2 linked regions of the Allochromatium vinosum DSM 180 genome follow. The protein of the gene in region 2 interacts with the protein of the main gene of each other region in a pairwise test. Links are inferred from orthologs where the notes say so. Each region holds a gene or a part of one and is shown on either strand. Other genes may lie near its edges.

Region 1 (15,222 bases), 440 kb from region 2 along the record:
TAGACGCGCCCGGAATCCGTGTCCGAATACGTCAGACGGTAGCGCTGAAGATGCTCGAATCCTGGAATGCCGGCGGGAAAGGCGATGGTGGCGGGGACATCCGGCTCGGAGGCCATGGTGGTCTGCTGGTTCATGGTCCTATGTTCCTCGTTTCATGCGCGCTGTTTGAAAGAGATGGAATTTCGCTGGAGACATTACCGAACGCCGGGACTGGCCGCGTTCTCGTTAAAGGATACACGAGCCTGACGCAGCCGGAGATTCCGGCGCCGATCCTAACCCAGATTCACGGCCCTTGCGATCATGCGATACCGGATACGGACGGCCCTGGCCGTCAGTCTGCTCGTTTACTTCACCCCAGCCCAGCTCCAGGCGCAGGAGGACACGCCGATCCTGCCCGCGACCGATGCCTGTCTGAAGGGCGAAACCGAAACCACACCCTCGGCCGAATTCAGTCTGCTGGAGAACGGGGCCGTGGTCCGGCACCAGCGCACGACGCTCGAATGGCAGCGCTGCGCACTCGGTCAGCGCTGGGACGCCGAATCCAACGGCTGTGTCGGGCGTCCCGCCAGCCATCCCTGGACCAAGGCCATGCAGTTGGCGGGCAAGGCCGGGGGCGACTGGAGACTGCCGACCGGCGAGGAACTCCTGACCATTGTCGAAAAATGTCACGACAGCCCCGCGATCAATCCGCAGGTGTTTCCGAACACCCCTTCGGGGCTGTACTGGTCGTCCTCGGTCGACACGGGCGGACTGGAGCGCGCCTGGTCGGTGAGTTTTTTCAGCGGCCAATACTTCCGGGCCGGCAAGTCGCAGAACGGGCGCGTGCGCCTGGTGCGCGGCACCCTGGGGCCACCGGGCGGCGCCGCGCCCTAGACCTCCGTCACCAGGGCCGGTATTCCAGACCTGGAATGGACTCGCGCTCGAAGACATCCGGCAGCGTCAGGATGCATTCTTTGAGCGCATCGAGTTCCATATAGCGTCCATAGGACGCCTTGGCGGCATCGACCGGCAGTTCCACCCAATAGCGGTGCTGGGACGGCTCATAGAGAATCTGCAGGATGGTCTCCTGCGTATCGATGAGACCGAGATAGTCGTCTTCGGTCTGAAGGCGCGGCAGGAGCTGCTCGCAGATGGCCTTGGCGCTCATCTCCACGGCACTGGCCGAGGAGATGGCTTCACCGGACCGATCGAAGAGATAGAAGACGCGATAGTGCATAGTGGGCGGGCTCGCTATCCAAGGGAGGCCATGAATGCAATGAGACCCATCCGGAGTCCGACTCGCGCATGCTATGATGACGCGCAGCGCCACTGGAATCCGGGACGGATCCGTTCAAAACGATTGATTATACCCCCGATTCCCTGTCCGAACAGCGCTTTGGCGCTATCGCTCACTCCATCGTCCGGCTGGCGCGACATCCGATTGCTCGTTGACTCCAAGATCCGACGCCTTTCCTAGAGTGCCTGGAGCCATGTCCCGTCCGCCGCCGACAACCGCCGAGTCCGCCGCGAAGGAATTTCGTGCGAGCGTCTTCAAGCCGGCCGAAGGCATCTTTCTGTTTCATCCGCGTGCACTCGAGCGCCTGGTCGCCGAGCATCTCGAACCCTTTGGCTGCACGGGTTCCATTCCCAGCCTCGGCTATCACGTCATGTCGCGCGAGGATTTCCTGAGCGCGCTGGAATACGAGAATCCCGAGGCCCTGGTGGTCATTGAGGGACTCACTCTGCCTGAGTACGTGATCCTGCTGCCGATCCCGCTGGAGCTGCACCTGGAGCACGAGGATTTCATCGGCCTGCTGCGCGAGTATTGGGCACGTCGCTTCGAGGGCGAGATCGCGCGCGCCTGGCAGATGGCGCGTGATCGCGATCGCGACAGCATACGCTTCGGCGCGGCGCAATTGCGGGCGCTGATCGGCGAGATCGCCCTGGACGAGGTACGCGACGTCCTCACGCGCGATGGTGTGCTGCCAGCGGGGCTGGATGACACCTGGGTCTGCCGGGCCTTCGTCGCGCTGGTCATGCGGCTGCGTTATTTCAGTCCGGGTGCGCGCGGTCATTTCTTTCCGGCCATCCACGACTGGCGCGCGCTCGATGCCTGGATCCGCGACAGCGGTCTGGATCTGCCGCCGCCGAGCCTGGATGGACCGCTCCCGGCACTGCTCGAAGCCTCCTGTCCGGACCCACGCTGCGGACATCCGACCCGACTGCCGTTGCTGCCGTCCGGATTTCCCTATGGCAAATCGGACGCGGATCTGGAGATCCACCGCTCGACGCGGGCGCGTTCGGCCAAGCCGGATTCACCCGCGCTCGAGCCTGAGCCGGCCGTGGATGGGGGGGCGCTGCTCCAGCCTGGATTCCAGCCCCAGGGAACGTTCATGGACCGGTGCGTGGCGGCATTCCATCCGGCGCCGCGACCCGGCCGACACGATTGGCTGGCGCGCCTTCAGGATCTGGCGCTGACACTGATCGCGATCGTCCTGGACCCACTGCTTGCGCTGTCGAACCGATTCCGGCCCCGTGATGCGTCGGGTCCGGCACGCGGTCTGCGCCTAGCGCTCTCTCTGCCGCTGTTCACCCTGGCCATCCGGCGCGCCCGGCACGCCGATCGAGCCGAGCACTACGCCGCCGCCATCGCGCATCTGGCCGTGGCGCGGCGGCGTTTCCTGTCCATGGGGGTCGTCGGCGCGGCCGAAGCGAGCCGGGTGCTGTGGCTCATCGACCAGCGCCGTCGCGGCGCCGAGGAATCGCTGACCAACCGGCTGGCGTTGCAGTGGAAGCTCAATCCCGGCATGAGTCGCGATCTGAAGGCGCTGATCCAGCGGCTCGGTGACGCGATCCTTGATCGCGAGCCGGTCGCGCTCGATCTGTTCCGGGATTTGGAGCGCGTGCTGATCGAGAGTCGCGCCACCTACTATCAGCTCAACCTCATCGCTTGGCTGCGCGCGCGCGGGCGTGTTCCGGCACGCCAGATCCTGCCCTTTCAGGCCGATCTCAAGGCGCTGCGCCTGCTAGACACCGTCCAGAATCGACTGGAACGGCTCGGTTGGCCCACCGATGAGGCGGAGCGCTTCAACCGCCCGTTGAGCGCACTCTCCGGGCGCATCACCGAGCACCTGGAACACCAGCTCAAGCCGCACCTCAAGTGCGCCCTGGAAGAGGCCGGGTTCACCCCTCGCACCCACCGCGAGGAAGTCGCCTTCAACAAGCTGCTGCGTGAGCTGCTGGACGTCATCGAGCACCGGCGTCATCTCAAGTTCACCGACGTGCGCGACATCGTGGCGCGCAATCTGCTGCGTCTGCCCGATCTCACGCTCGACGAATGGCGCTCCGGCGACCGGCTGGCGCAGTTCGATCGCTGTGCCGAACGCGCCCTGCCCGGTCTCTATCGCCCCGGCGAGATCTATATCAAGGGACTGCAACGACTCGGTGCACCACTCTTCGGCACCCCCCAGGGCCGGCTGGCGCTACGCCATCTGATCCTGCCGGTCGGACTGGCCTTTCTCGGTCTCAAAACGCTCGATGTCCTCATCGGCATCCTGCCGACCCTGGAGGCGACCTTCAATCTGACCAGCCTCTGGCTGATCCTGGGACTCGGACTCCTGATCAATGCACTGGCCTACACCCGGGCCGGACGCATCGGCGTGCGGGTCTGTTGGCGCGTGGTCTGGTGGACGCTGCGACTGCTGCTGTTCGATGGTCTCAGACGGTTTCTGCGCTGGCCCCCGGTCAAGCGCATCCTGGAGACCGAACTGGTGCGGGGACTGGACCGCAATCTGCTCCGCCCCTTCCTGAGCGGAACGCTCCTGATGCTGCCGGTCATCGGGCTGGCCAGTCTCATCGAGGGCGGCCTGATCGACCTGAACCTCTCACTGGCTGCGCTGACGCTGATGCTGGGCGTGCTCATCCGCAATACACCCGGCGGACGGCGTCTGTTCGACGACCTCGTCAGTGCCGGCGGTCAGTTTCTGCGCCGAATCAACCAGACCCTGGTGATCGGGCTGATCCAGGAGCTGATGCTGTTCTTCAAGGAGGTCACGCGGCGCTTCCAGCAGGGGCTGCACCGGATCGAGGAGCGTCTGAGCCATCATCTCGGGGAGTCCTGGATGGCGCTGGCGCTCAAGGCGCTGCTGGTACCGGTGTGGCGCGTGCTGGAATGGCTGATCCAGTTCTATGTCACGGTCCTGGTGGAACCGCAGATCAATCCGATCAAGCATTTTCCGCTCGTCACCATCGCTCACAAGCTGATGCTGCCCTTCCTGCCGCTGATCACCTCGATCATGGTCGAGATGCTGGCTCCGGTCCTGCCGAAATGGATCGCCATTCCCTTCGTCACACTCACCGTGCTGCTGCTGCCGGGGCTGGCGGGGTTTCTGGTCTGGGAGCTGAAGGAGAACTGGAAGATCTATGCCGCCAATCATTCGCGCACGACCAACGGGGTGGACGTCAAGCCGGGGCTCTATGCGGTGCGGCGCGAGCATCTGGCGCTGGCGCCGATCGAGCCGGCCATCATCGGCGGGCATGGCGAGACGCTGCGCGGCTTTCTGCGGCGCGGCTTCCATAGCGGGACATTGCCCAAGTCCTTCGATCGTCTGCGGCGTGTGATGCGCCGGCAGATTCACAACGCGATCGAAGCGCCGCAGCGGCTGCGTGAGACTCAGCGTCACCTGACCGAGATCGAGCGCACCCTCGGGGTCTTCTGTGATCGCGAACTGGCCTATGCGCTGCGTCGCCGTTGCCAGGATCCGAACTGCGTTCTGATGAGCGTCTGGACACGGCGTCCGCGTCTGGCGACCACCTCGTTCGAGCTGACCCTGGATCTGCGGCTGAAACCGCCGCATGAGCGGGCGCGGATCGAGTTGCGGCTGTGTCTCTGTCTGCGCGAGCCGGATCTGCGCCTGAGCGTCGTCATGCTGGGTGATCGCGAGGCTTTGGGCGTGACCTGCCGCGAGCGGATCCGCGAGGACATTCGCGTGTTCGGCGCGCGGGCGGGCGCAACGGAGATCGGCATCGACCTGGGCTGATCAGGGTTGACGCCATAGCGCCAGCCGATATGCGGCATGCAAGGCCGCAAACATAAAAAAACCGGCTGATCAGCCGGTTTTTTTATGGACTTGATTGGTGGGCGCAGGTGGGATCGAACCACCGACCCCTGCCGTGTGAAGGCAGTGCTCTCCCGCTGAGCTATGCGCCCTGAACAGACGGCGAATGATAGCGATATTGGCGGAGCCTGACAAGCCCCGCCGCACTCGATCACATCACCCGATCAGCCGACCCAGACGCGCGCATTGCGGAACAGCCGCATCCAGGGACCATCCTGACCCCAGTCGTCCGGATACCAGGAGTTCTGGACGGCCCGGAAGACGCGCTCGGGATGCGGCATCAGGATGGTGACGCGCCCGTCGGTGGTGGTCAGTCCGGCGATGCCGTTGGGCGAGCCGTTGGGGTTGGCCGGATAGCGTTCGGCGATCTGTCCGTCGTTTTCGACATAGCGCGCCACGACCCAGGGTTCGGCCGCCGCCAGATGGGCCGCATCGCGGAACTCCGCCCTCCCCTCGCCATGGGCCACGGCGATCGGCATCCGCGATCCGGCCATGCCGGTCAGCAGCGCCGAGGGAGCCGCTTCGACCTGGAGCATGAGCGTGCGCGCCTCGAACTGCTCTGAGCGGTTGCGCACGAAGTGCGGCCAGTGGTCCGCACCCGGAATCAGCTCGCGCAGGTTGGAGAGCATCTGGCAGCCGTTGCAGACACCGAGCGCAAAGGTGTCGGCACGCTCGAAGAACGTCTGGAACTGATCGCGCGCGCGGGCGTTGAACAGGATGGTCTTGGCCCAGCCCTCGCCCGCCCCCAGCACGTCGCCGTAGGAGAAGCCGCCACAGGCCACCAAGCCCCGGAACTCGGCCAGATCCACGCGCCCGGCGATGACATCGGACAGATGCACGTCGACACAGGAGAACCCGGCGGCATGGAAGGCGGCAGCCATCTCGATCTGACCATTGACGCCCTGATCGCGCAGGATGGCGATCGGCGGGCGCGCGCCGCGTTCGATGTAGGGCGCGGCGATGTCGTCGTCGGGATCGAAGGTCAGGACCGCGTTCAGGCCCGGATCGGGTGCGCCGATCCGCGCGAAGGCTTCAGCCGCGCACTCGGGATCGTCGCGCCGCGCCTGCATCCGGTGGCTGGTTTCGGACCAGAGTCGTTGCAGATCGGCTCGGTCGGCCGTGAACAGGGTGCAGCAGCGATGACAGATACGGATCTGGTCACTGTCGTCGAGCAGACCGATCACCGGACTGAACTCGGCCAGCCCGTGGTACTCCAGGATCTGGAGTACGTCGTCGGTGTCGGTATGACGCACCTGGATGACTGCACCCAGTTCCTCGTTGAACAAGGCCGCGAGCGCGTCAGAGCCGATGGCGGCCAGATCGATGTCCAGCCCGCAATGTCCGGCAAAGGCCATCTCGCACAGGGTGGCCAGCAATCCGCCGTCCGAGCGGTCGTGATAGGCCAGGAGCAGCCCTTCGGCACGCAGTTCCTGGAGCGCGGCGCAGAAGCGCTTGAGCAATTCAGGGTCGTCGAGATCCGGCGTCTCGGTGCCGATCCGGTTGTAGACCTGCGCCAACGCCGAGCCGCCGAGCCGGTTGCGTCCACGGCCGAGGTCGATCAGGATCAGGTCGGTATCGCCCTGATCGGTACGCAGTTGCGGCGTCAGGGTCTCGCGCACGTCCTCGACCGGCGCGAAGGCCGAAACGATCAGCGACAACGGTGCGGTCATCTCGCGCCGCTCGCCTTCGGGCGTGTTCCACACCGTCTTCATGCTCATGGAATCCTTGCCGACCGGGATGGCGATCCCGAGTTCGGCGCAGAGCTCCAGACCGACCGCGCGCACCGTGTCGTAGAGCCGCGCGTCCTCGCCCGGATGCCCGGCCGCCGCCATCCAGTTGGCCGAAAGCTTGATGTCGCCCAGCTGCTCGATGTCAGCGGCGAGGATGTTGGTGATGGCCTCGCCGACCGCCATCCGGCCCGAGGCCGGTGCATTCAACAGCGCCAGCGGGGTGCGCTCGCCGATGGCCATGGCCTCGCCGGTGTAGCCGCTGTAATCGCTCAGGGTCACGGCACAGTCGGCGACCGGCACCTGCCAGGGGCCGACCATCTGCTCGCGCGCCACCAGTCCGGTGATGCTGCGGTCGCCGATGGTGATGAGGAAGCTCTTGTCGGCGACCGTCGGCAATCGCAGCACACGGGCGATGGCCTCGCTCAGCTCGATGCCGCTGGTGTCGAACGGCGCGCCGGGTGACGGCAGACGCTCGACCTCACGGCGCATGCGTGGCGGCTTGCCCAAGAGCAGCGAAAGCGGCATGTCGATCGGGCGCTCACCGCGCGCGGCGTCTTCGAGCGCCAAATGCTCGATCTCGGTCGCCTCGCCGACCACGGCATAGGGGCAACGCTCGCGCTCGCAGATGGCCTTGAACTCGTCCAGCTGCTCGGCGGCGATCGCCATCACATAGCGTTCCTGCGACTCGTTGCACCAGAGTTCCATCGGCGACAGTGACGGATCGTCGCTCGGGATCGCGGCCAGATCGAAGCGTCCGCCGCGTCCGCCGTCATGCACCAGTTCGGGCAGCGCGTTGGACAGTCCGCCCGCGCCGACATCGTGGATGAACAGGACCGGATTGTCCTCGCCGCGCGCCCAGCAACGGTCGATGACCTCCTGACAGCGGCGCTGCATCTCGGGGTTGGCGCGCTGCACCGAGGCGAAATCCAGATCTTCCGCCGAAGCCCCCGAAGCCATGCTGGAGGCCGCACCGCCACCGAGACCGATCAGCATCGCCGGCCCGCCGAGCACGACCAGCGGCGTGCCCGCCGGGAAGGGACGCTTCTCGACATGCTCGTCGCGGATGTTGCCCATCCCGCCTGCAAGCATGATCGGTTTGTGATAACCGCGCAGTTCGGTGCGGCCGTCCGGGCCGGGGATCGCCTGCTCGTAGGTGCGGAAATAGCCGGTCAGATTGGGCCGTCCGAACTCGTTGTTGAAGGCCGCCGCGCCGATCGGCCCCTCGATCATGATGTCGAGCGCCGAGACGATGCGTCCCGGCTTGCCGTGATCGACCTCCCAGGGCTGCTCGAAGCCGGGGATGCGCAGATTCGACACCGAGAAGCCGCACAGACCGGCCTTGGGCTTGGCGCCCTGCCCGGTCGCGCCCTCGTCGCGGATCTCGCCGCCCGAGCCGGTGGCCGCGCCCGGATCGGGAGCGATGGCGGTCGGGTGGTTGTGGGTCTCGACCTTCATCAACAGATGAATGGGTTCCTCGGACTCGCAGTAGACGCGCGTCTGCGGACAGGGGATGAAACGCCGTCCTTCCCAGCCTTCGAGCACGGCGGCGTTGTCCTTGTAGGCCGAGAGCACACCCTCGGGTGAAGTCTGGGTGGTATGGCGGATCATGGCGAACAGCGAATGGGTCTGCGGCTCGCCGTCGATCACCCAGTCGGCGTTGAAGATCTTGTGCCGGCAGTGCTCGGAGTTGGCCTGGGCGAACATCATCAGCTCGACATCGGTCGGATTGCGGCCGAGTGCGCTGAAGTTCTGGGTCAGATAGTCGATCTCGTCGTCGGAGAGCGCCAGCCCCAGTTCGAGGTTGGCCGCTTCCAGCGCCGGCCGTCCGGCACCGATGACATCGACCCGCTGCATCGGGCGCGGCTCGGCGGACTCGAAGAGCTGACCGGCCGAGTCCAGATCGAAGCGGACCACCTGGGTCATGCGGTCGTGCAGCACGGCGGCCGCCGCGCCCAGCACATGGCCGTCGATCTCGGCCGATTCGCTGGTCAGATAGTAGGCGATGCCGCGCTCCAGACGGCGGATCGTCTTCAGGCCGCAGTTGTGCGCGATGTCGGTCGCCTTCGACGACCAGGGCGAGATGGTTCCCGGTCGCGGCACCACCAGCACCAGGCGCCCCTCGGGTTCATGCGCCGGCAGACTCGGCCCATAGCGCAGCAGACGCTCCAGGATGGCGCGCTCCTCGGCGCTGAGTTCAGCCGTCACCTGGGCGAAATGCACATACTCGGCATAGGGCTGGATCGGGAACCCGGTCAGCTCGCACAGCCGGTCGGCCAGTTTCTGGAGACGGAGTTCGGAGAAGGCGGGCGCGCCACGGAGGACAAGCATCGGCGTTGCTCTTTAGGGACTTAGGTGATTGTCGACAGAAAAAGACGGCTAGGCGCGTCGTTGACGCAGGGCCTCGTAGAGACAGACGCCGGCCGCGACCGAGACGTTCAGGCTCTCCACCTGGCCACACATCGGCAGACGCACCAGACGATCGCAGCGTTCGCGGGTCAGGCGGCGCAGTCCGCTGCCCTCGGCGCCCATCACCAGCCCCAGCGGGCCGGTCAGGTCGGCGGCATAGAGTTCGTCGCTCGCCTCGCCGGCGGCGCCGATCAGCCAGATGCCGCGCTCCTTGAGCGCATCCATGACCCGCGCCAGATTCGTCACCTGCACATAGGGCAGCGTCTCGGCGGCGCCGCTGGCGACCTTGCACACCACGGGCGTCAGCCCGACGGCGTTGTCCTTGGGCGCGATGACGGCCTGGACGCCGACGGCCTCGGCGGTACGCAGACAGGCGCCGAGGTTGTGCGGATCCTGGACTTCATCCAAGAGTAGCAGGAATGGCGGCACATCGAGTCGATCGAGCAGCGCCGCCAGGTCGGATTCGGTGCGCGAGGACGGCACCCGAACCCAGGCGAGCGCCCCCTGATGGTTGACGCCGGCCGCCGCGCGTTCCAGCTCCGCACGCTCGACCTGACGCAGCCGGATACCGGCCTCGCGCGCCAGATCGGCCAGTTCCTGCAGGCGCCGGTCACGACGCGCCCGCTCCAGCCAGACTTCGTCCACGCCCTCGGCGCCGAACTTCAGTGCCGCACGGACGCTGTGGATACCCCCGACGGGCGCGCGCTCAGTCATCGCGCTTCACAGTGTTGGACGAACGCTTGCGCTTGGAGCGCGAACGCGATTTCTTGGGCGCAGGCTTGCCGGCATCGGTCAGGCCGCTTGAGTCGCTCTTGGCGGCGGCTTCCGAAGTCGGACGATCACCCGACGGCCCGCCCTGTCGCTTGCCACGCTTGGGCTTCGCATCAGCCGGCACCGGCTCGCCGCCCGGCTTCGGCCCGCGACGTCCGGTCTTGGCCATCGGTTCGGCGAGCACGAAATCGATCTTGCGGTCATCCAGGTTGACGGAGGCCACCTGCACCCGCAGCCGATCACCGAGACGATAGACCATGCCGGTGCGCTCGCCGTGCAGACGGTGCCCGATGGGGTCGAAGTGATAGAAGTCGTTGTCGAGTGCCGTGATATGCACCAGACCATCGACGTGGACCTCGTCGAGTTCGACGAAGATGCCGAACGAATTGACGCTGGTGATGGTGCCGTCGAACTTCTCGCCCAGCTTGTCCTGCATGAACTCGCACTTGAGCCAGTCCTCGGCGTCGCGCGTGGCTTCGTCCGCACGCCGTTCGGTGCCCGAGCACCACTCGGCGGCCTGTTGCAGCTCGGTCTTGGTGTAATCGAGATCCGAGGCCGTACCGCCGGCGATCAGGTGCTTGATGAGCCGGTGCACGACCAGATCCGGATAGCGCCGGATCGGCGAGGTGAAATGCGTATAGGCGTCGAAGGCCAGTCCAAAGTGCCCGGCATTGTCGGTGCTGTACATGGCCTGCTGCATCGAGCGCAGCAGCACGGTCTGGATCAGACGCCGGTCGGGACGCTCCTTGATCTGCTCCAGCAACGCGGCATAGTCCGCCGCTGTCGGCTTCTCGCCGCCCGGCAGTTTCAGCGCCAGTTGCGCCAGGAACTCGCGCAGATCGTTGAGCTTTTCCTGACTCGGCAGGTCGTGGATGCGATAGATGCCCGGCAGTCGCTTGCGCTGGAACTGGCGTGCCGCCGCGACGTTGGCGGCCAGCATGCACTCCTCGATCAGCTTGTGGGCGTCGTTGCGCACCAGCGGTACCACGGATTCGATCCGCCCCTGCTCGTTGAACAGGAATTTGGTTTCAGTGGTGTCGAAGTCGATCGCTCCGCGCTCGGCGCGTGCGGCCTGGAGCGCCTGATAGAGCTGATAGAGCTCGTGCAGATGCGGCAGGATCTCGGCGAAGCGTTCGCACAGCTCGCCATCGCCATCGACCACCATGGCCGCGACCTGATCATAGGTCAGCCGCGCCTGCGAGCGCATCACCGCCTCGAAGAAGCGGGTGCGTGTGACCTGACCCTCACGATTCACATACAGCTCGGCCGTCATGCACAGCCGGTCGACATGCGGATTGAGCGAACAGAGTCCGTTGGACAGCACCTCGGGCAGCATCGGGACGACGCGATCGGGGAAATAGACCGAGTTGCCGCGTGAAAACGCCTCGCGGTCGAGCGCGGTGCCGGGGCGCACATAGCTGGAGACATCGGCGATACAGACCAGCAGCTTCCAGCCCTTGGGCTTGCGCTCGCAGTAGACGGCATCGTCGAAGTCGCGCGCATCGGCCCCGTCGATCGTCACCAGCGGCAACTGACGCAGATCGACACGCCCTGTCTTGGCTGCTTCCGGTACGTCCTCGCTCAAGCCGGCGACCTCGGCCATGACCTCATCCGGCCACTCGACCGGCAGGTTGTGGGCGCGGATGGCGATGTCGGTCTCCATGCCGGGGGCCAGATGATCGCCGAGCACCTCGCGAATCCGTCCGATCGGCTGGGTGCGCTGGGTCGGCTGATCCGTGATGTCGGCCATCACGATCTGCCCCTGCTCGGCGCCTTCGAGCCGGTCGCTGGGGATGATGATGTCGTGGGTGAGCCGCTTGTGGTCCGGCACCACAAAGCCGACGCCACTCTCCTTATATAGACGTCCCACCACGCTGTGGGTGTTGCGCTCCAGGATCTCGACGACCGCGCCTTCGAGCCGCCCGCGCCGGTCGCGCCCGGCGACCCGCACCACCACCCGATCACCGTGGAAGAGCGCGCGCATCTCCTTGGGATAGAGATAGAGATCGTCCCCGCCCTCATCGGGCCGCACGAAGCCGAAACCGTCGGGATGCCCGATGACGCGCCCGGCGATCAGGTCGCGACTGTTGACCGGGCAGAAGGCCTGGTTACGATTGCGCACCAGTTGGCCATCGCGGACCATGGCCCCGAGACGGCGTTCGAGCGCGATCAGGTCCTGTTCGTCAGAGAGCGCGAGTGCGGCGGCGATCTCGTCGAACGCGAGCGGCGCGCCATGATTGGCCAGGGTTTCGAGGATGAACTCCCGGCTCGGGATGGGGTTAGCGTACTTCCTCGCCTCGCGTTGGCGATGGGGGTCCGCGCTCTTGGCAGGTGTGGCTGATCGGCGTTTGGTCACTATAGAGGAATCGTTGCGAAGAAAGTTGTTAGTTTACCCTTGACAGGGCCGTCCTGTCTCACTAATATGCGCGTCTCCACTGGGGGCGCGGCAAAAAAGCCAACGCAAACAGTGACTGCCGAGGTGGCGGAATTGGTAGACGCGCATGGTTCAGGTCCATGTGGGCGAAAGCTCGTGGAGGTTCGAGTCCTCTCCTCGGCACCAAAAATTCCGCAATCACCCATGAGGGTGATATCGAAAAGGCGCTGCATCTCAGGATGCGGCGCCTTTTTTTATGTGTCCGTTTTCGTTCAAGATCCTCGATTGGAGCCAGCCTATGTCGATGCCGCTTTCCACGCTCACCGCGATCTCACCGGTGGATGGCCGCTATGGAGCCCGCGCCGCGGACCTGCGCGCCATCTTCAGCGAATACGGACTCATCCATCACCGCGTCCTGGTCGAGGTGCGCTGGCTCCAGACGCTCGCCGCCCATCCGGGCATCCCAGAAGTACCGCCCTTCTCCGAATCGGCCAACCAGTTGCTCGACCGGATCGCCACCGAATTCAGCCTCACGGATGCCGAGCGGGTCAAGGAGATCGAGCGTACCACCAATCACGACGTCAAGGCGGTCGAATATTTCCTCAAGGAGCGCATCGCCGAGAATGCCGAACTGACGGCCGTCAGCGAGTTCATCCATTTCGCCTGCACCTCCGAGGACATCAACAACCTCTCGCACGGTCTCATGGTCCAGGCCGGACGCGAGCGGGTGCTGCTGCCGCAGATGGACGCCCTGATCGAATCGCTTCGCGCCCTCGCCCACCAATACGCCGATCAGCCGATGCTCTCGCGCACCCACGGCCAGCCGGCGACCCCGACCACGCTCGGCAAGGAGCTGGCCAACGTGGTGCACCGTCTGCGCGCCCAGCGCGCGCGGGTGGCCGAGGTCGCGCTGTTGGGCAAGATCAACGGCGCGGTCGGCAACTACAACGCCCATCAAGTCGCCTATCCCGAGGTCGACTGGCCGGCGCTGGCCCAAGATTTCGTCACCTCGCTGGGCTTGACCTGGAACCCCTACACCACCCAGATCGAGCCGCACGACTATCTGGCCGAGCTGTTCGACGCACTCGCCCGCTTCGACACCATCCTGATCGACTTCTGTCGCGACGTCTGGGGCTACATCTCGCTCGGCTATTTCAAGCAGCGCACCATCGCCGGCGAAGTCGGCTCCTCGACCATGCCGCACAAGGTCAACCCGATCGACTTCGAGAACGGCGAAGGCAATCTCGGCATCGCCAATGCCGTCCTGGAGCATCTGGCCGGCAAGCTGCCGATCTCGCGCTGGCAGCGCGATCTGACCGACTCGACCGTACTGCGCAACCTGGGCGTGGGTCTGGCCCATCTGAGCATCGCACTCCAGTCGATCCAGAAGGGTCTGAGCAAGCTGGAAGCCGACCCCGCGCGTCTGGCCGCCGATCTCGACGCCAACTGGGAAGTGCTGGCCGAGCCGATCCAGACTGTCATGCGTCGTCACGGCGTCGAGCAACCCTACGAAAAGCTCAAGGAACTGACGCGCGGACGGCGCATCGGTGCCGAAGCCCTGACCGCCTTCGTCGACACCCTGGAGATCCCGGATTCGGCCAAAGCCGAACTCAAGGCGCTGACACCCGCACGCTATATCGGTGAAGCCGCCGCGCTGGCACGCGCCATCTAAGCTCGACATCTCAGCTCGCGAGGACGTCAAGGCTTGAGGTGCCGGCGTCGGGGGGTGTCGACCGCATGGAGGCGGTCGTCAAGCCTACAGGGATGCATTCACGGCGCCCCCCCGATGCCGGCACCCCAAGCCGCCCGCCCCGGCAGGAACCCAGCCAAAGCTCAGAAAACCTTACTTTGGCTCTCTGTTTCAATCCGACAGCATCGCCTATCCTTGACGACCATGACCTCGAACCAACACGCCCTCTCCATCGAACTGGCCAACCCGCGCGGCTTCTGCGCCGGCGTCGACCGCGCCATCGCCATCGTCGAGCGCGTACTCGAACGCTATGGCGCCCCCATCTACGTCCGCCACGAAGTCGTCCACAACCGCTTCGTCGTCGACGGACTGCGCGAGCGCGGCGCCATCTTCATCGAGGAACTCGACGACGTGCCGGACAACGCCACCCTGGTCTTCAGCGCCCACGGCGTGCCCCAGAGCGTGCGTCAGGCCGCCGAAGCACGCGGTCTGCGGGTGTTCGACGCCACCTGCCCGCTCGTCACCAAGGTCCATCTGGAAGTCGCGCGCTACTGCAAGAACGGTGTGAGCGTGGTGCTCATCGGACATCGCGGCCATCCCGAGGTCGAGGGCACGCTCGGTCAGTTCGTCGAGGCCGCCGACGGCGCCGCCATGCATCTGGTCGAGAAGGCCGCCGATGTCGAATCACTGGTCGTCGCCGATCCCGAACGGCTGGCCTACGTCACCCAGACCACGCTGTCGATGGACGACAGCCGCGAGATCATCGCCGCACTCCAGGCCCGCTTCCCGGCGATCCAGGGTCCGAAAAAGAGCGACATCTGCTATGCCACCCAGAACCGCCAGGATGCCATCCGCGATCTGGCCCAGCGCTGCGACCTGATGCTGGTGGTCGGTTCGCCGAACAGCTCCAACTCCAACCGGCTGCGCGAGCTGGCCGAGAAACAGGGCTGCGCCGCCTATCTGATCGACGGCCCCGAAGACATCCAGCGCGACTGGCTGAATGGCCGCGCGCGCATTGGCGTCACGGCCGGCGCTTCCGCCCCCGAGATCCTGGTCGAGCGTGTGATCGGCCAACTCAAGGACTGGGGTGCGGCTGAGGTCATCGAACAGGATGGCATCCGCGAGCAGGTCGTCTTCGCCCTGCCGCGCGAGCTG
Region 2 (15,002 bases):
CGCAGCGAACTGAGGCTCACGCGATGGCGCTTGGCGATGCCGGACAGGGTATCGCCCTGGCTGATCACATACTCACGCAGACCGCTCGGGCGCGTGCTGGACGCGGATCTCAGCCCATACGCGGCGCTGGAACCGGAACGCTCGATGCTCCGGCCCGCGTCGGCCGCCAGCAGACCCTGAGGCGGATACTTGGCGAAATAGCCCTTGATCCCGGCCTGGATCGCTTCGGCCATGCGCTGCTGATAGGCGTTACTGCGGAGTCGCTGTTCCTCATGGACATTGCTGATGAAGGCCGTTTCGACCAGCAGCGAGGGAATATCGGGCGACTTGAGCACCACGAAACCGGCGCGCTGCACATCGCTCTTGTGCACCGGGCCGACACGCTTGAGATAACGCAGCATTGAGGTGGCCGCCTCGGTACTGTGCTCCAGGGTCGCGTTCTGCGTCATGTCGAGCAACACCGAGGCCAGCACATCGTCGCTCGTCGCCAAATCCACGCCGCCGATGAGATCGGCCTTGTTCTCGCGGTCGGCCAGCCAACTGGCCGCCTCGCTGCTGGCTGCGCCATGCGAGATCGTATAGACCGACGACCCCTGCGCCTCCGGATTGTCGTAGGCATCGGCGTGGATGGAGACGAAGAGATCGGCCTTGTGCTCGCGCGCAATCAGGGTGCGTTCGCGCAGTCCGACATAATAGTCGCCATCACGGATCATCACGGCGCGCATCCCAGGCTCGCGCTCGATCATGCGCTCCAGCTTGCGGGCGATGGCCAGGGTCACGTCCTTCTCGCGCGTGCCGTTCGGCCCGATCGCCCCCGGATCCTCGCCCCCGTGCCCGGCATCGATCGCGACGATGGCCGTGCGCCCACGGCTCGACCAGACCGGCGGGGCCGGAGTCTGATTGGAGACGGTTTGGAATCCGGCGGCCTGAGGCGACTTGGGCAGGAGCTCGACGACCAGCTGGGGCTGTCGCCCACCGGCCTTGGCGGCAAAACTCTTGACGCGCACCGGACGCTTGAGGTCGAGCACGATCCGCAAATCCCCGTTGGGTCGCACGCCGGCGCGCACACCGATCAGCACCGGGTCGTCGGTGCGTGCCGCCGGCAAGGCTCCCCGCAGCCGGGCCCCGGCGATGTCGATCACCACCCGGTCGGGCTGATCGAGGGCGAAGATGCGGTGCGCGACCGGCGCCGTGACGCCGAGGAGCAACTGGGTTCTACCCGAATTCTCTGAATTCCAGTGACAGTCGACCTCCACCGCGACAGCCGACACGGGCAGAGCGATCAGTAGCAGAAAGAGCACGATGAGCCTGTTCACGATGCCGCCTCGAAGCCTGGATGGGGTACGAGCGTCGCTTAAAAGATAGCAGGTCATCGCCGATCTTTCCAAGTCAACTCCGTCGATTAGAGGATGTTTTTCAAGTATCGGCTCGAAGATGTGGCGCAAAGACGACATCGGCGGTAGAAATCACGTCAGCAAGCAGGGTCTGGCCCGATGGGCTCATCGCCATCAGTGTCAGACGCCGTCCCATGTCAAGATGAACGAGCCGGATGCACAGATCCGGCTTGGGCAGGAGACCGGCTCCGCGCGCCGGCCATTCCACGATCCAGATCGAGGCACTCCCCAACAGGTCGCGCAGCCCGAGATAGTCCAGCTCCTCGGGATCGCCCAGGCGATAGAGGTCGAAATGGTAGAGTTCGAACCCCGTCAAAGCATAGGGTTCGACGAGGGTATAGGTCGGGCTGCGTACCGCACCGGAGTGTCCGAGGCCGCGCAGGATACCACGAGTCAGGGTGGTCTTGCCCGTACCCAGATCGCCTTCGAGAAAGATCACGCAGGGCGGCTTCAGGGCCGAAGCCAGACGCGCGCCGAAGGCCATCTGTGACTCGGGGGTGTCGAGTTCGATCTCCAGGGTCGTTTCCATCTTAAGGGTCCACCTCGGTGAGGCCATTGGACAGCGCGCGCAGAGACGCGATGATGTCGGTGGCGATCAGGCCGCGTTCGCCGGCGCGCGCGGCGTGATCGCCCGCTGCCGCGTGCAGGCAGACACCGGCGCGCGCGGCGTCCTCGGCCTCCAGCCCCTGAGCACGCAGGGCGGCGATCACACCGGTCAGGACATCGCCCGCGCCGGCGGTCGCCATGCCGGGGTTGCCGTCACTGCAAACGGCCGGGACGCGCGGTGCCGGACCATGCACGATGGAGCCGGCGCCCTTGAGTACCACCACCCCACCGAAGCGCGTCTGGAGGCGTTGCGCGCCGGCGAGACGGTCGGATTCGATCTCGGCCGTCGTGACACCGAGCAGACGTGCCGCTTCGCCGGGATGCGGGGTCAGCACCCAGTCCGGCCCGGGGCCGGGGGATTCGGCCAGCAGATTGAGCGCGTCGGCATCCACCACCAGCGGATGCGGCCGGGTTCGCACGCGCGCCCAGAGTCCGCGCCCCCAGTCCGTCCGCCCCAATCCCGGACCGATCGCGATCACATCGGCTCGTTCGATCAGGGCCTCCAGGTCGTCAGGGTGCGCGACGGCAGAGACCATCAGCTCGGGCCGATCGAGATTGAGCCAGTCGGCATGGCGCGGATGGGTGGCGATCGTCACCAGCCCGGCGCCGGCGCGCAGGGCCGACTCGCCGGCCAAACGCACCGCACCCGACATGCCGGGCGCGCCACCGACGACCAGAACATGACCGCAATCGCCCTTGTGCGCCATCCGCGAACGGGGTGCGAGCAGGCGCGATTCACGCGCCCAGTCGATCCGGGCCGCCGCCGGGATCTCGCTGGCGTAGACCTGGGCCGGGACGTCGAGCGCGCTGAAGTGGAGTTCACCCCGATACTCGGCGCCGGCACCGACGAAGAGTCCCGGCTTGAGTCCGATGAAGGACACCGTCGCGCTCGCCCGCACCGCCACGCCCAGGACGCGCCCGGTGTCGGCGTGGAGTCCGGAGGGAATGTCGAGCGCTAGCACGGGCGCGCGCTGGGCGTTGAGCGCCGTGATGGCCCCGGCCCAGCGACCCGCCACCGGACGCTCCAGCCCGGTACCGAGCAGCGCATCGACATAGAGATCGGTCTCGCGCGGCAAGCCGAGACAGTCCTCAATGATACCGCCGGCGTCGCGATAGGCGGCCAGACTCAGGGCGGCCTCGCCGCGCACCCGATCTACCTCGCCGAGCTGCAACAGCCGCACGTCCAGGCCATCGGCGCGCGCCAGCCGTGCCACCACATAACCGTCGCCGCCGTTGTTGCCCGTCCCGGCCAGGATGGTGAGACGGCGCGCGTTCGGCCAGCGCGCGCGCAGCACCCGATAGGCCACCGCTCCGGCACGGTTCATCAGCTCGATCCCGGGGACACCGAAACGCTCGATGGCCAGACGATCGAGGCGGCGCACCTGCTCGGCGCGGTAGAGTGCATGGGGCAGACGACCGCCGTCCGGAAGCGGTCGATTCAGGCGAGCGCGCCTCACAGCCGTCCGCCCTTGAGCAGACTGAGACGGTGCGTCGAGACCCCGTAGGCGCAATCATGAACGCTCTGGAGCATCTCCAGCTCCTCCCAGGCCTCCCGCGACCAGGCATCCGGCAGGTCGTTACGGCTCAGAACCAGGCTACTGAAGACCATCTCGAAGTCGGCGACATGGCCCCAGCCGGCGACGAGCCGCGCGATGGCATCGGGGAATTCGGACTCCAGACAGGATCGGATCTCGTCCCTGCCGGCGGCCTCGGTGCTCTGGGCGCTCGCGCTGGAGCGCGCCGTCGCCGCCGCCACCGATCGCAGCCAATCCGGCGCTCCCTCCAGATAACTGAAAACGGAGCTTTCGTCCTCCGTGTCGGACAAGCGATTCAGGACCAGATCGACGAAGGTGCGAATCGTATTGCTCGGATGCTCGAATTCGAGCGACAGGGTGTAGAGCTCGGCCCAGTCGAACCCCTTGACCTCGGACTTGCGCACCTTCGAGACGCGCGCGCGCAGCCGGATGCTCGGCAGATCGAAGGTGCCGGTGATCGACAGGCTGATGCTCTGCCCGACCTGATAGGCCTCGAAGACAGTCACCGTATAGTGGCCCTCGAGGATCTGCAACAGCTTCTGGCGCAGCTCTTCGGTGTCGCAGACCGTCACCTCCAGCTCGCGAAACAAGGCATTCCTGCCACTCGCCCCTGTCGTGGGGTCCGAGGGGTACAGCATCCTGAGCAGTCGCTCCAGGCGACTCTGGCTGCGCGGCGACAGGCTGATGAAGCGCACGGCGGCCAGATACCCGCCCTCATCGTGCGGACGCGCGCGTAGCAGCCGCGCGCGCGCCCGGATGGATTTACCCCGTCGCCATGGCAGGCTCAGCACCAGGATGTCGACGTCGTTGGGTGGGCAATCGGCAAGATGCAGGAGCGCGCCTCCCCAGGAGAGGTCGCGCGTGACGGCACGTACAGGTGCATTCTGACCGGGAATGGTCAGCTCGACTGGAATCCGCAGGTCGATACGTGCCTGGGTGCGCCTCTCCATGGCCATCGATCCCGGTTCCGACTGAGTCATTGATACGCTTTCCACATGAGAACTGTTCGCGACTGGCTCGCATTACTCTACCATCATCGACCCGAGGGTTTCGGCCCCAACCATCGAGTGCATACGGCTCTTTGCGTGCCGGGTGTTGTTTCGACGTCGCCGGACCAATAGACTTCCGCGCTTTACCTGTCGAGATTTCCGATCCGATGCGCACCTCAGAGTTTCCGCTCCAGACCATCAAAGAGACGCCGGCCGACGCCGAGATCGCCAGTCACCGGCTGATGCTACGCGCCGGTCTCATCCGCAAACTCGCCGCCGGTCTCTACACCTGGCTGCCACTCGGACTGCGCGTGCTGCGCCGTGTCGAGCGCATCGTGCGCGAGGAAATGGACCGCGCCGGGGCGCTGGAAGTCTCCATGCCGGCCGTGCAGCCAGCCGAACTCTGGCAGGAGTCCGGGCGCTGGGAACAATACGGCCCCGAACTGCTGCGTTTCAAGGACCGCCATCAGCGCGAGTTCTGCTTCGGCCCCACGCACGAGGAGATCATCACCGAGCTGGCGCGCAACGAACTCAAGAGCTACAAGCAGCTCCCGATCAATTTCTACCAGATCCAGACCAAGTTCCGCGACGAGATCCGGCCGCGCTTCGGCGTGATGCGCGCGCGCGAGTTCCTGATGAAGGACGCCTATTCCTTCCATCTGGACGACGCCTCGCTGGCCGAGACCTACCAGCGCATGCACGAGGCCTACTGCCGCATCTTCACTCGCTGCGGACTCGATTTCCGCCCGGTGAGCGCCGACACCGGCAGCATCGGCGGCAGCGCCTCGCACGAATTCCATGTGCTGGCTTCCTCGGGCGAGGACGCCATCGCCTTCTCGACCGGCAGCGACTATGCCGCCAACGTCGAACTGGCCGAAGCCGTGGCCCTGGCCGAGACAGCGCCCGCGCCGACCGAGGACGCGCGTCTGGTCGAGACGCCCGAGGCGCGCACCATCGCCGATCTGGTGGCACAATTCGATCAGCCGATCGAGCGCGCGGTCAAGACCCTGGTGGTCGCGGCTTCGGATGAGATCGACGCCGATCTGGTCGCGCTCCTGGTGCGTGGCGATCACGAGCTCAATGCCATCAAGGCTCAGAAACTGCCCCAGGTCGCCTCGCCGCTGCGTATGGCGACCGAGGCCGAGATCCGCGCCGCCATCGGTGCCGGCCCCGGCTCGCTCGGGCCGAAGGATCTGCCGATCCCCTGCATCGTCGATCGCACCGTGGCCGTCACCGCCGACTTCAGCGCCGGGGCCAATCAGGACGGCAAGCACTGGTTCGGCCTGAACTGGGGCCGCGATCTGCCGCTGCCCGAGGTCGCGGATCTGCGCAACGTGGTCGAGGGCGATCCGAGTCCGGACGGTCAGGGCACGCTCACCATCGCGCGCGGCATCGAGGTCGGGCACATCTTCCAGCTCGGTCGCAAATACAGCGAGGCGATGAAGGCCACGGTGCTCGGCGAGGACGGCAAGGCGACCGTCATGACCATGGGCTGTTACGGCATCGGCGTCTCGCGCGTGGTCGCGGCCGCCATCGAGCAGCATCACGACGAGCGCGGCATCTGCTGGCCGGCGCCGATCGCGCCCTTCGAGGTCGCGCTGCTGCCGATGAAGCTCGGCAAGTCCTACCGGGTGCGCGAGGCGACCGAGAAGCTCTATGCCGAACTCCAGGCCGCCGGGATCGACGTCCTGCTCGACGACCGCGATGCGCGCCCCGGCTTCATGTTCGCCGACATGGAACTGATCGGCATCCCGCATCGCATCGTCGTCGGTGACAAGGGACTCGACGACGGACAGGTCGAGTACAAGGGCCGCGCCGACGCGGAGATGCAGCTCATCCCGATCGACACCATCGTCGAATTCGTGCGCGAGCGTCTGCGCGCCTGAAACCCGGCGGGCGGACTCCATCGTCCGGGTGGAGCCGCCGCCTCGAAATCAACCCCCAACGCCTGACGCGGCCCTGTGTCGCCCGGCCTCCAGCACGCCCCGCGTGCCTCAATCTAGGATCGAATGTGAACAAAGAAGCCTCTTTCACTCGCGATGAACTGCTCGCCTGCGGGCGCGGCGAGATGTTCGGCCCGGGCAATGCCCAGTTGCCGACGCCCAACATGCTGATGATGGATCGCATCGTGCGCATCGCCAACTTCGGCGGCGCCAACGGCAAGGGCGAGATCCTGGCCGAACTCGACATCCGCCCGGATCTCTGGTTCTTCGAGTGCCACTTTCCGGGCGATCCGGTGATGCCCGGCTGTCTGGGACTCGACGCGCTCTGGCAGATGGTCGGCTTCTATCTGGGCTGGATCGGCAATCCCGGACATGGCCGGGCACTGGGTGTGGGCGAGGTCAAGTTCACCGGTCAGGTGCTGCCGACGGCGAGCAAGGTGACGTATCACATCGACATGAAGCGCGTCATCAGCCGCAAGCTGGTGCTCGGCATCGGCGACGGCGTGGTCCAGGTCGACGGACGCACCATCTATACCGCCAAGGATCTGCGCGTCGGACTCTTCACCTCGACCGACGGCTTCTAGGCCGTGAACACCTGGAACGCGGAGCAACGCGAAGACGAGCCGGTCGCGACGTGACTCGAGTCGATTTCTACAGTCTCGAACCCGACAGCCGGGGTGATCGCTTCATCCTGGCCTGTCGGCTCGTCGAGCGTATCCGCGCCCAGGATCTGCGCGTACTCATCCTCTGCCCCGATCGCGAGGAGGCGCGCCATCTCGACCGTCTGCTCTGGACCATGCGGCAGGAGAGTTTCCTGCCGCATGGTCTGGTCGGGACAGTGGATACGGACCTGACCCCCATCCTCATCAGCCTGGACGGCGCCTCGGAACACGGCTGCCCGGTGCTCCTCAATCTCTCACGCGCACTGCCGGCGGGATTGGAACGCTTCGAACGGCTGTGCGATCTGGTCGACAACGACCCGGCGGTGCGTCAGGCCGGACGCGAGCGTTTTCGGGCGTATCGCGAACGCGGCTACGAACCCGATCACCACAAGATTCGGTTATAGACCGCGCCCCATCAACCGACGGCGAATGCCAGAGCCGCCGTCTCGGCCTCGCCGTAACGGATCGCGATGTCCTGGAATTCATCGAAGCGGATGATGAAGGCATCCACCACGTCGGGATCGAAATGGGTTCCACGCCCGGCGACGATGATCGTGTAGGCTTCCTCGAAGGACATCGGCGGCTTGTAGACGCGCTGCGAAATGAGCGCATCGAAGACGTCGGCCAACGCCATGAGCCGTGCGGCGATGGGGATGTCGTCGCCGGCCAGTCCCTCGGGATAACCCTTGCCGTCCCAGCGCTCGTGATGGTAGTGGGCGATGTCCTTGGCCATGACGAGGAACTCGAGCGGTCGGTCGACGTCGCGCTCGGCCTGCTCGATGGCATCGCGCCCGAGTTTGGCGTGGGTCTTCATGATCTCCCACTCTTCGGGCGTGAGCTTGCCGGGTTTGAGCAGGATGTGATCCGGGATGCCGACCTTGCCGATGTCGTGCAGGGGCGCGGACTTGACCAGCAGATCGATGGCATGCGGCGTGAGGAAATCGGCGAAACGCGGATGATCGGACAGGTACTCGGCCAGCGCGCGGACATAGCCCTGGGTGCGGCGCAGATGGTTGCCGGTCTCGGGGTCGCGGATCTCGGCCAGATGCGCCAGGGCATGGATGCTGACGTCCTGAACCACCAGATTCTCGCTCATGCGTCGCGCCAGCTCGATCTCCAGATAGTCGTTCTGGTTCTTGAGCCAGTCGCGCGCCTGTTTGAGTTCGAGCTGGGTGTGGACGCGCGCACGCAGGATCGGCGGCACGATCGGCTTGGCGATGTAGTCGACCGCGCCGACGTCCAACCCGCGGATCTCGGCCTCGGTGCTGTCCATGGCGGTGACGAAGATGACCGGAATGTCGCGCGTCTCACTGTCGGCGCGCAGACGGGAGAAGACTTCGTAACCGTCCATCTCCGGCATCATGACGTCGAGCAGGATCAGATCCGGTTTGGGTGCGGTCTTGACCACACGCAGCGCCTTGTCACCCGATGTGGCGGCGCGCACGCGGTAGTCGGTTTGCAGCAACTCGCTGAGCACCGCCAGGTTCTCGGGCGAGTCGTCGACGATGAGGATCGTCGCCAGACCAGCATCCATCATTGAGTCTCCGGTATGAGGTCGAGGGGGCGTTGTCCTTCCTGTCCGGCGCGGACCATCGATCTAATGACAGTTGACAAGGGATCTCCAGTTTGTGTGGACCCGGCAAAGCCGTGGGGCGATTCTCGGAAACAGCGCCAAGTCGCCCGCTCAGACCCGCAGCCCCTCCACTCGCTGAAAACCGCGCGGCAGCAGTTTACCACGCCGTCCACGCTCGCCACGGTAGAGCGCGAGATCAGCGGGCTTGAGCGTGAGTTCGCGCTTGCCGGACAGGACGGTCAGGTTCGCGCCCTCCCCCACCACGGCGACGGCGATCAGACGCTCGCCCTCGGCACCGGCGCGTCCGGCGGGGATGCCGATGATCTTGTTGCCCTTGCCGCGCGCCATCTCGGGCAGTTCGGCGAGCGGGAACAGGAGCAGATGCCCGGCCGTGGTGACGGCGGCTACGCTGGAGCCTTCGATCCCGGCGATACGCACCGGGTCCAGGAGGCGCGCCCCGTCCGGCAGGGTCAGCACCGCCTTGCCGCCCTTGGGCTTGGCGATCAGCTCATCGAAGCGGACGATGAAGCCATAGCCGGCATCGGAGGCGAGCAGATAGCGCGTCTCAGCGTTGTCGCCGAGCACGGTGACGAAGCGCGCGCCGGGCGGCGGGTCGAGCCGTCCGGTGAGCGGCTCGCCCTGGCCGCGCGCCGAGGGGAAGGTATGCGCCGGGAGCGCATAACTGCGCCCGGTCGAGTCGAGGAAGACGGCGGTCTGGTTGCTGCGCAGTCGCGCCAGACTCAGGAAGGCGTCGCCGGCACGATAGCTCAGGGTGGTCGCATCGACTTCGTGCCCCTTGGCGGCGCGCACCCAGCCCTTTTCGGACAGGACGACGGTCAGCGGTTCGCTCGGAGTCAGCTCGGTTTCGTCGATGGCGGCAGCGGCGGCGCGTTCGACCAGGGGCGAGCGACGTGCGTCGCCATAGCGCTCGGCATCGGCGGCGATCTCGTCGCGGACCAGACCCTTGAGCGCGCGCTCGTCGCCCAGCAGACGCTGCAAACCGTCGCGTTCGGCGGCCAGTTCGGCCTGTTCGGCGCGGATCTTCATCTCTTCCAGACGCGCGAGCTGGCGCAGGCGGGTGTTGAGCACATAGTCGGCCTGCGGCTCGGTCAGTCCGAAACGCTCCATCAGCACCGGCCTTGGCTCATCCTCGGTGCGCACGATGCGGATCACCTCGTCGAGATTGAGGAAGGCGATCAGCAGGCCGTCGAGCAGATGCAGGCGTTCCAGCACCTTCTCCAGCCGGTGCTGGAGCCGTCGGCGCACGGTCTCGGTGCGATAGATCAGCCACTCGCTCAGGATCTCGCGCAGATCCATGACGCGCGGGCGGCCGTTGAGCGCGATCAGGTTGAGATTGACGCGATAGCTGCGCTCTAGATCCGTGGTCGCGAACAGATGCGACATCAGCCGCTCGACGTCGACCCGGTTGGAGCGCGGAACGATGACCAGACGGGTCGGATACTCATGATCGGACTCGTCGCGGAAGTCCTCGATCATGGGCAGTTTCTTGGCGTTGAACTGCGCGGCGATCTGCTCCAGCACCCGGCTACCCGAGACCTGATACGGCAAGGCGGTGATGACGATGTCGCCCTGCTCGCGGGTGTAGCGGGCGCGCTGCCGGAGACTGCCGTTGCCGGTGCGGTAGAGCTTGAGGATCTCGTCGGCGGGCGTGACGATCTCGGCCTCGGTCGGGAAGTCGGGCGCGGGGATGATCCGGACCAGGTCTTCGAGGGTCGCGTCCGGATGTTCGAGCAGATGGATGCAGGCGCGGGCGACCTCGCGCAGATTGTGCGCCGGGATGTCGGTGGCCATGCCGACCGCGATGCCGGTGGCGCCGTTGAGCAGCAGGTTCGGCAGGCGCGCCGGGAGCAGGCGCGGCTCGTCGAGCGTGCCGTCGAAGTTGGGCTGCCAGTCGATGGTGCCCTGATCGGCCTCGGCCAGCAGTAGCTCGGCATAGGGCGTCAGCCGCGACTCGGTGTAGCGCATGGCGGCGAACGACTTGGGATCGTCGGGTGAACCCCAGTTGCCCTGCCCGTCGATCAGCGGATAGCGATAGCTGAACGACTGGGCCATGAGCACCATGGCTTCGTAACAGGCCGAGTCGCCGTGCGGATGGAACTTGCCGAGCACGTCGCCGACGGTGCGGGCGGACTTCTTGAACTTGGCCGTGGCCGAGAGTCCGAGTTCGGACATGGCATAGAGGATGCGCCGCTGCACGGGCTTCAGGCCGTCGCCGATGTGCGGCAGGGCGCGGTCGAGGATGACGTACATGGAATAGTCCAGATACGCCTTTTCGGTGAAGTCCTTCAGCGGGCGGCGTTCGAGGCCCTCGGCGGTGTAGATGGCAGTGTCCGGCATCGGCAATCTTTGGGTTCTTGAGGTTTCGTTCGATCAGGGAAACGCATGATGCGACATGCACGGCATCAAGACAAATCCGGACGAACGCGCCCGATGGACTCCAGCCGCGCGGCGCGGATGCGCTGATGGATCAGGCGCGGCTCACGCGCCGCGCGTGCGATGGCACCGGCGTCGACCGCTGCGGCGGCTTCGAACAGACGGCGCCAGACATCGGCCTGCGGATACGAACGCTCGGCATAGTCGCCGCGCCCGCGAAAATCGGCCTCGCAGGCGACCAGCAGTTGTTCGAAGCGTTCGGGACGGCGGAAGGCGTCGGTGCGCTCGAAGAGATCCAGGATGGTGCCGGTGCGCAGTTCATCGACCTTGTGGACCCGGCCATGCTCGGCGGCGGTCAGGCGCGCCAGCTCGCGGCAGCGGTTGGGGACGCGGAAGCGGTCGCAGATGGCCTCCACCATCGGCAGACCGCGTTCCTCGTGGCCATGATGGCTGGGCAGGATCTCGGGCGGCGTGGTGCCCTTGCCCAGGTCGTGACAGAGCGCGGCGAAACGGACCTCCAGCTCGGGCGAGATCCGCGCCGCCATGTCGAGCACCATCATCACATGCACCCCGGTGTCGATCTCCGGGTGCCATTTCGGGGTCTGGGGCACGCCCCAGAGACGGTCGATCTCGGGTAGCAGACGCGCCAGGGCGCCGCAGTCGCGCAACACCTCGAAGAAGCGCGCGGGCCGCTCCTCGCCGAGCGCGCGCGACATCTCCTGCCAGACGCGATCCGGCACCAGGGCGTCGACCTCGCCGGCCGCGACCATGGCGCGCGTCAGCTCAAGCGTCTCCTCGGCGATGCGAAAACCGAGTCCGACGAAGCGCGTGGCCAGCCGCGCCAGACGCAGGATGCGCACCGGATCTTCGGCGAAGGCCGGCGAGACGTGGCGCAGGATACGCGCTTTCAGGTCGGCCAGACCGCCATGCGGGTCGATCACCCGGCCGTCGGCGTCCATCGCCATGGCATTGACCGTGAGATCACGCCGCAGCAGGTCCTCTTCCAGCGTCACGTCAGGGTGGGCCTGGACCTGGAAGCCGCGATAACCGGGCGCGGTCTTGCGCTCGGTGCGGGCGAGCGCGTACTCGTCCTGGTTCTCCGGGTGCAGGAAGACCGGGAAATCCTTGCCGACCTGCCGAAAACCTCGGGCCAGCATCTCCTCGACGCTGGCGCCGACCACCACATAGTCGTGCTCGTGCGTGGTGCGTCCGAGCAAAAGGTCGCGCACGGCGCCGCCGACCAGATAGGTTTCGAGTCCCTGGGTCGCGCCCGCGCCGCTAAAGGGTTTAGACTTCAATCGATCGCTCCACTACTGACACTGAGACGACGCTCATGCGATTCATCGGTTATCTCCTGCTCCTGGCGCTCATCGCCTATGGTCTCTGGCCCTATTACAGCCTCTATCGGCTCGACGGCGCCCTCGTGCGCCCGGACACGACCGAGCTGGCCACCCTGGTGGATCTTCCAGCCATCCGCGCCAATTACAAGCGCCGTCTGTCGGCCGGGGTGAGCGGCATGCTTCCGGCGGCCGATCCGCAGAGCGTCAGCGGCTGGATTCAGCAGAATGTCGAGCGGCTGGGCGATTCGGCCCTGGAGCAGACCATCACGCTCGACTGGGTGCGCGAGGCGCTGGGCGATGCGATCACGCGCGTCACGGGCCAGAGTCCGCCCTATCTGATCGGCGCGGTCGATTTCGCCTTCTTCGAGTCCTACGACCGCTTCCTGATCCGGCTCGGCCGGCTCGGCGAGAACGCCACCCACATCCGTCTGTCGCGGATCGGTACCCAGTGGACGATCACCGACATCATTTGATCCCGTCCGCTCCGAGCGGCGGCCTGACGATCGGCCTGAAGGCGATCAGGGTCATGTCGTCGCGTCGCGACTCCTCGGCGCGGTAATCGGCGAGCATCCGGCACAGCCCGGCGATCTGGTCGTTCAGACCGAGTGCGGCGTGCGACTCCAGCCATTCGACGAGGCGTCGCCGCCCAAGCAGGCGGCGCGGCGAGCCGCCCATCTGGTCGGTGAGACCGTCGGTCAGCAGATAGAGGGTCGCGCCGGGCGCCAGGACGAGGCGCTGGGTGGCGATGGCGGCCGGCGGCTTCAGACTCTGGTAGCCGAGATGGCCGCGTGTGCCGCGAAGCGTGCCGATTCCCTTGTCCGGGTCGAGGCACAGCAGCGGAATGCTGCCCACGCCGGCAAACTCCAGAGTGCCCGATCCGACCTCCCACAGCAGGACGGCGGCGTCGAGTCCATCGTCGGAATCCAGCCCGGTCCAGCCGCTCGATCGGTCCTGACCCAGACGCCGCCTGACCCGGCGGTCGATGTCGGCGAGGATCGTCGCCGGCTCCCAGACCGGCGTCTCGCGTAACACCTGCTCCGTCACCGAGGCCAGCACCAGCGTGACGAAGGCGCCCGGCACACCATGCCCGGTACAGTCGGCGAGCAGGATCAGGCACTGATCGCCGCGCCGCTCCAGCCAATACCAGTCACCGCCAACCAGATGCAATGGCTCCCAGTGGACACGGAGTTCGCCGGCATCATCGCCGAGCACCGCCGGATCGGGCAGCATCGTGGTCTGGATGCGCCGTGCATAGGCATGACTTTCGAGCAAGAGCCGATTGGCCTCACTCAGACGCCGATGGGTCCAGTCGAGTTCTTCGAAGGCGCGCTCGACTTCGTCCTTGCGCGTCTCCAGATCGAGCATGGCCTGTTCGAGTGCCTGGGTGCGCTCCTGGACGCGCTGCTCCAGCTCGCGTGTGAGCGCGGTCAGCTCGGCCTGCGCCCGGTCGCGCTGATCGAGTCCATCCTGCGAGGCGCCCAGGAGCCGGCGCAGATGCGCCAGCAGCAGACCCAGTTCGTCGTGCCCATGGCCGGGCAGTTCGGGCGTCGGCCAGTACCCCGGGCGTGTCGGGTCGATCTCGGCGACGGCGCGCGCCAGCCTGAGCAGCGGCCGGGTGATCATGAAATAGAACAGGATCACGACCAGCAGCGAGATGCCGCCCGCGCGCGCAACGCCGAAGAAGGCACTACGTGCGGCCTGTTGCAGGAACCGCTCGGTCAGCCGCTCGGGCGACAGCTCGACCCGGAGTACGCCGACCTCGGTCCGGGCACCATCGGGTTCGACCTGACGCAGCGGTCGGCTGAAATCGGTCATGTCGGCGAAAAGCCCGGACCAGCGATGAAAGGCACTGGCGCCCAGGGGCGGGTTCTGGCGACTGGCGAGCACCCGGCCGAAGTCGTCACGCAGCTCGACGTACCGCACCAGATCGAAGACCAGGAGTCCATCGACGACCCGACTCCCCAGTTCGGGATTGAGCTGATAGAGCGCCTCGGCGGCCGACCCCTCGACCAGATCCAGGGTATTTTCCAGATTCACACGGACCTCGACGCGCATGGCGCGCCAGTCCAGGATCAGTTCGAGCGTACCGACCGAAAGCCCCAGCAGCAGGACCACCAGAAGCGTGACGGCCGCCTGTTTGAAAGTCAGGCCATGTCGAAGCGGAATACGGCTGAGCGTCGTGCCGGCCGCGAGCTCAGTCGACTGCGTCACGGCTTCGATCCGTTTCGCTCAGACCGGCGCGCTCCTTGAGCGCGGATATCCGGTCGGCGCGCTCGACGAGCCAGCGGTCGAAGCGTTCGATCACAACCGGATGATGGCGGGTCGAGAGTCGATAGTCGCCGCGTGCGGACGGAAGACGACGGTCGAAGACAAGGGCGTCAGGATGTCCGAGCAAACGCCGCGACTGATCGCGCGCCACCGCGACATTGGCATAGGCGCCATCGACACGTCCGCTCAGAACCTGCTGGAAGAGCGCACTGAAATCGGCGTTCTCCCTGAGACTGACGGCGCCCGAATCGAGCGCCGCGCGCCAGGCCAGCGGGGTGAAACCCACCACGGTTCCGAG

Evidence for each region.
Region 1: the proteins of tsaE (region 2) and rlmB interact in binary tests that used the Escherichia coli proteins (3 or more experiments, as listed by UniProt). The link is inferred for Allochromatium vinosum DSM 180 from one-to-one orthologs.

The regions. Positions count from the first base shown.
Region 1 is NC_013851.1:1,841,286-1,856,507, forward strand. Bases 8,075-11,074 are described here. They hold rlmB (23S rRNA (guanosine(2251)-2'-O)-methyltransferase RlmB), read right to left. Parts: upstream 9,947-11,074; coding sequence 9,203-9,946; downstream 8,075-9,202. Other genes in these bases: purL (phosphoribosylformylglycinamidine synthase), read right to left, coding at 8,075-9,154; rnr (ribonuclease R), read right to left, coding at 9,939-11,074. Also shown: flagellar assembly protein FliW, read right to left, coding at 1-134; ALVIN_RS07865 (Lcl C-terminal domain-containing protein), read left to right, coding at 301-873; ALVIN_RS07870 (hypothetical protein), read right to left, coding at 881-1,216; ALVIN_RS07875 (hypothetical protein), read left to right, coding at 1,470-5,018; more of purL, read right to left, coding at 5,261-8,074; more of rnr, read right to left, coding at 11,075-12,359; purB (adenylosuccinate lyase), read left to right, coding at 12,682-14,049; ispH (4-hydroxy-3-methylbut-2-enyl diphosphate reductase), read left to right, coding at 14,272-15,222. UniProt on the Escherichia coli protein: Specifically methylates the ribose of guanosine 2251 in 23S rRNA.
Region 2 is NC_013851.1:1,395,710-1,410,711, reverse strand. What follows is about bases 171-2,950. They hold tsaE (tRNA (adenosine(37)-N6)-threonylcarbamoyltransferase complex ATPase subunit type 1 TsaE), read right to left. Parts: upstream 1,924-2,950; coding sequence 1,417-1,923; downstream 171-1,416. Other genes in these bases: ALVIN_RS06020 (bifunctional ADP-dependent NAD(P)H-hydrate dehydratase/NAD(P)H-hydrate epimerase), read right to left, coding at 1,925-2,950; ALVIN_RS06030 (N-acetylmuramoyl-L-alanine amidase family protein), read right to left, coding at 171-1,316. In the rest of the region: more of ALVIN_RS06030, read right to left, coding at 1-170; more of ALVIN_RS06020, read right to left, coding at 2,951-3,457; ALVIN_RS06015 (PilZ domain-containing protein), read right to left, coding at 3,454-4,515; ALVIN_RS06010 (proline--tRNA ligase), read left to right, coding at 4,692-6,410; 3-hydroxyacyl-[acyl-carrier-protein] dehydratase FabA, read left to right, coding at 6,536-7,051; ALVIN_RS06000 (DNA polymerase III subunit chi), read left to right, coding at 7,102-7,533; ALVIN_RS05995 (response regulator), read right to left, coding at 7,545-8,666; parC (DNA topoisomerase IV subunit A), read right to left, coding at 8,814-11,060; ALVIN_RS05985 (multifunctional CCA addition/repair protein), read right to left, coding at 11,126-12,394; ALVIN_RS05980 (DUF2939 domain-containing protein), read left to right, coding at 12,430-12,909; ALVIN_RS05975 (PP2C family protein-serine/threonine phosphatase), read right to left, coding at 12,902-14,647; ALVIN_RS05970 (substrate-binding periplasmic protein), read right to left, coding at 14,631-15,002. UniProt on the Escherichia coli protein: Required for the formation of a threonylcarbamoyl group on adenosine at position 37 (t(6)A37) in tRNAs that read codons beginning with adenine.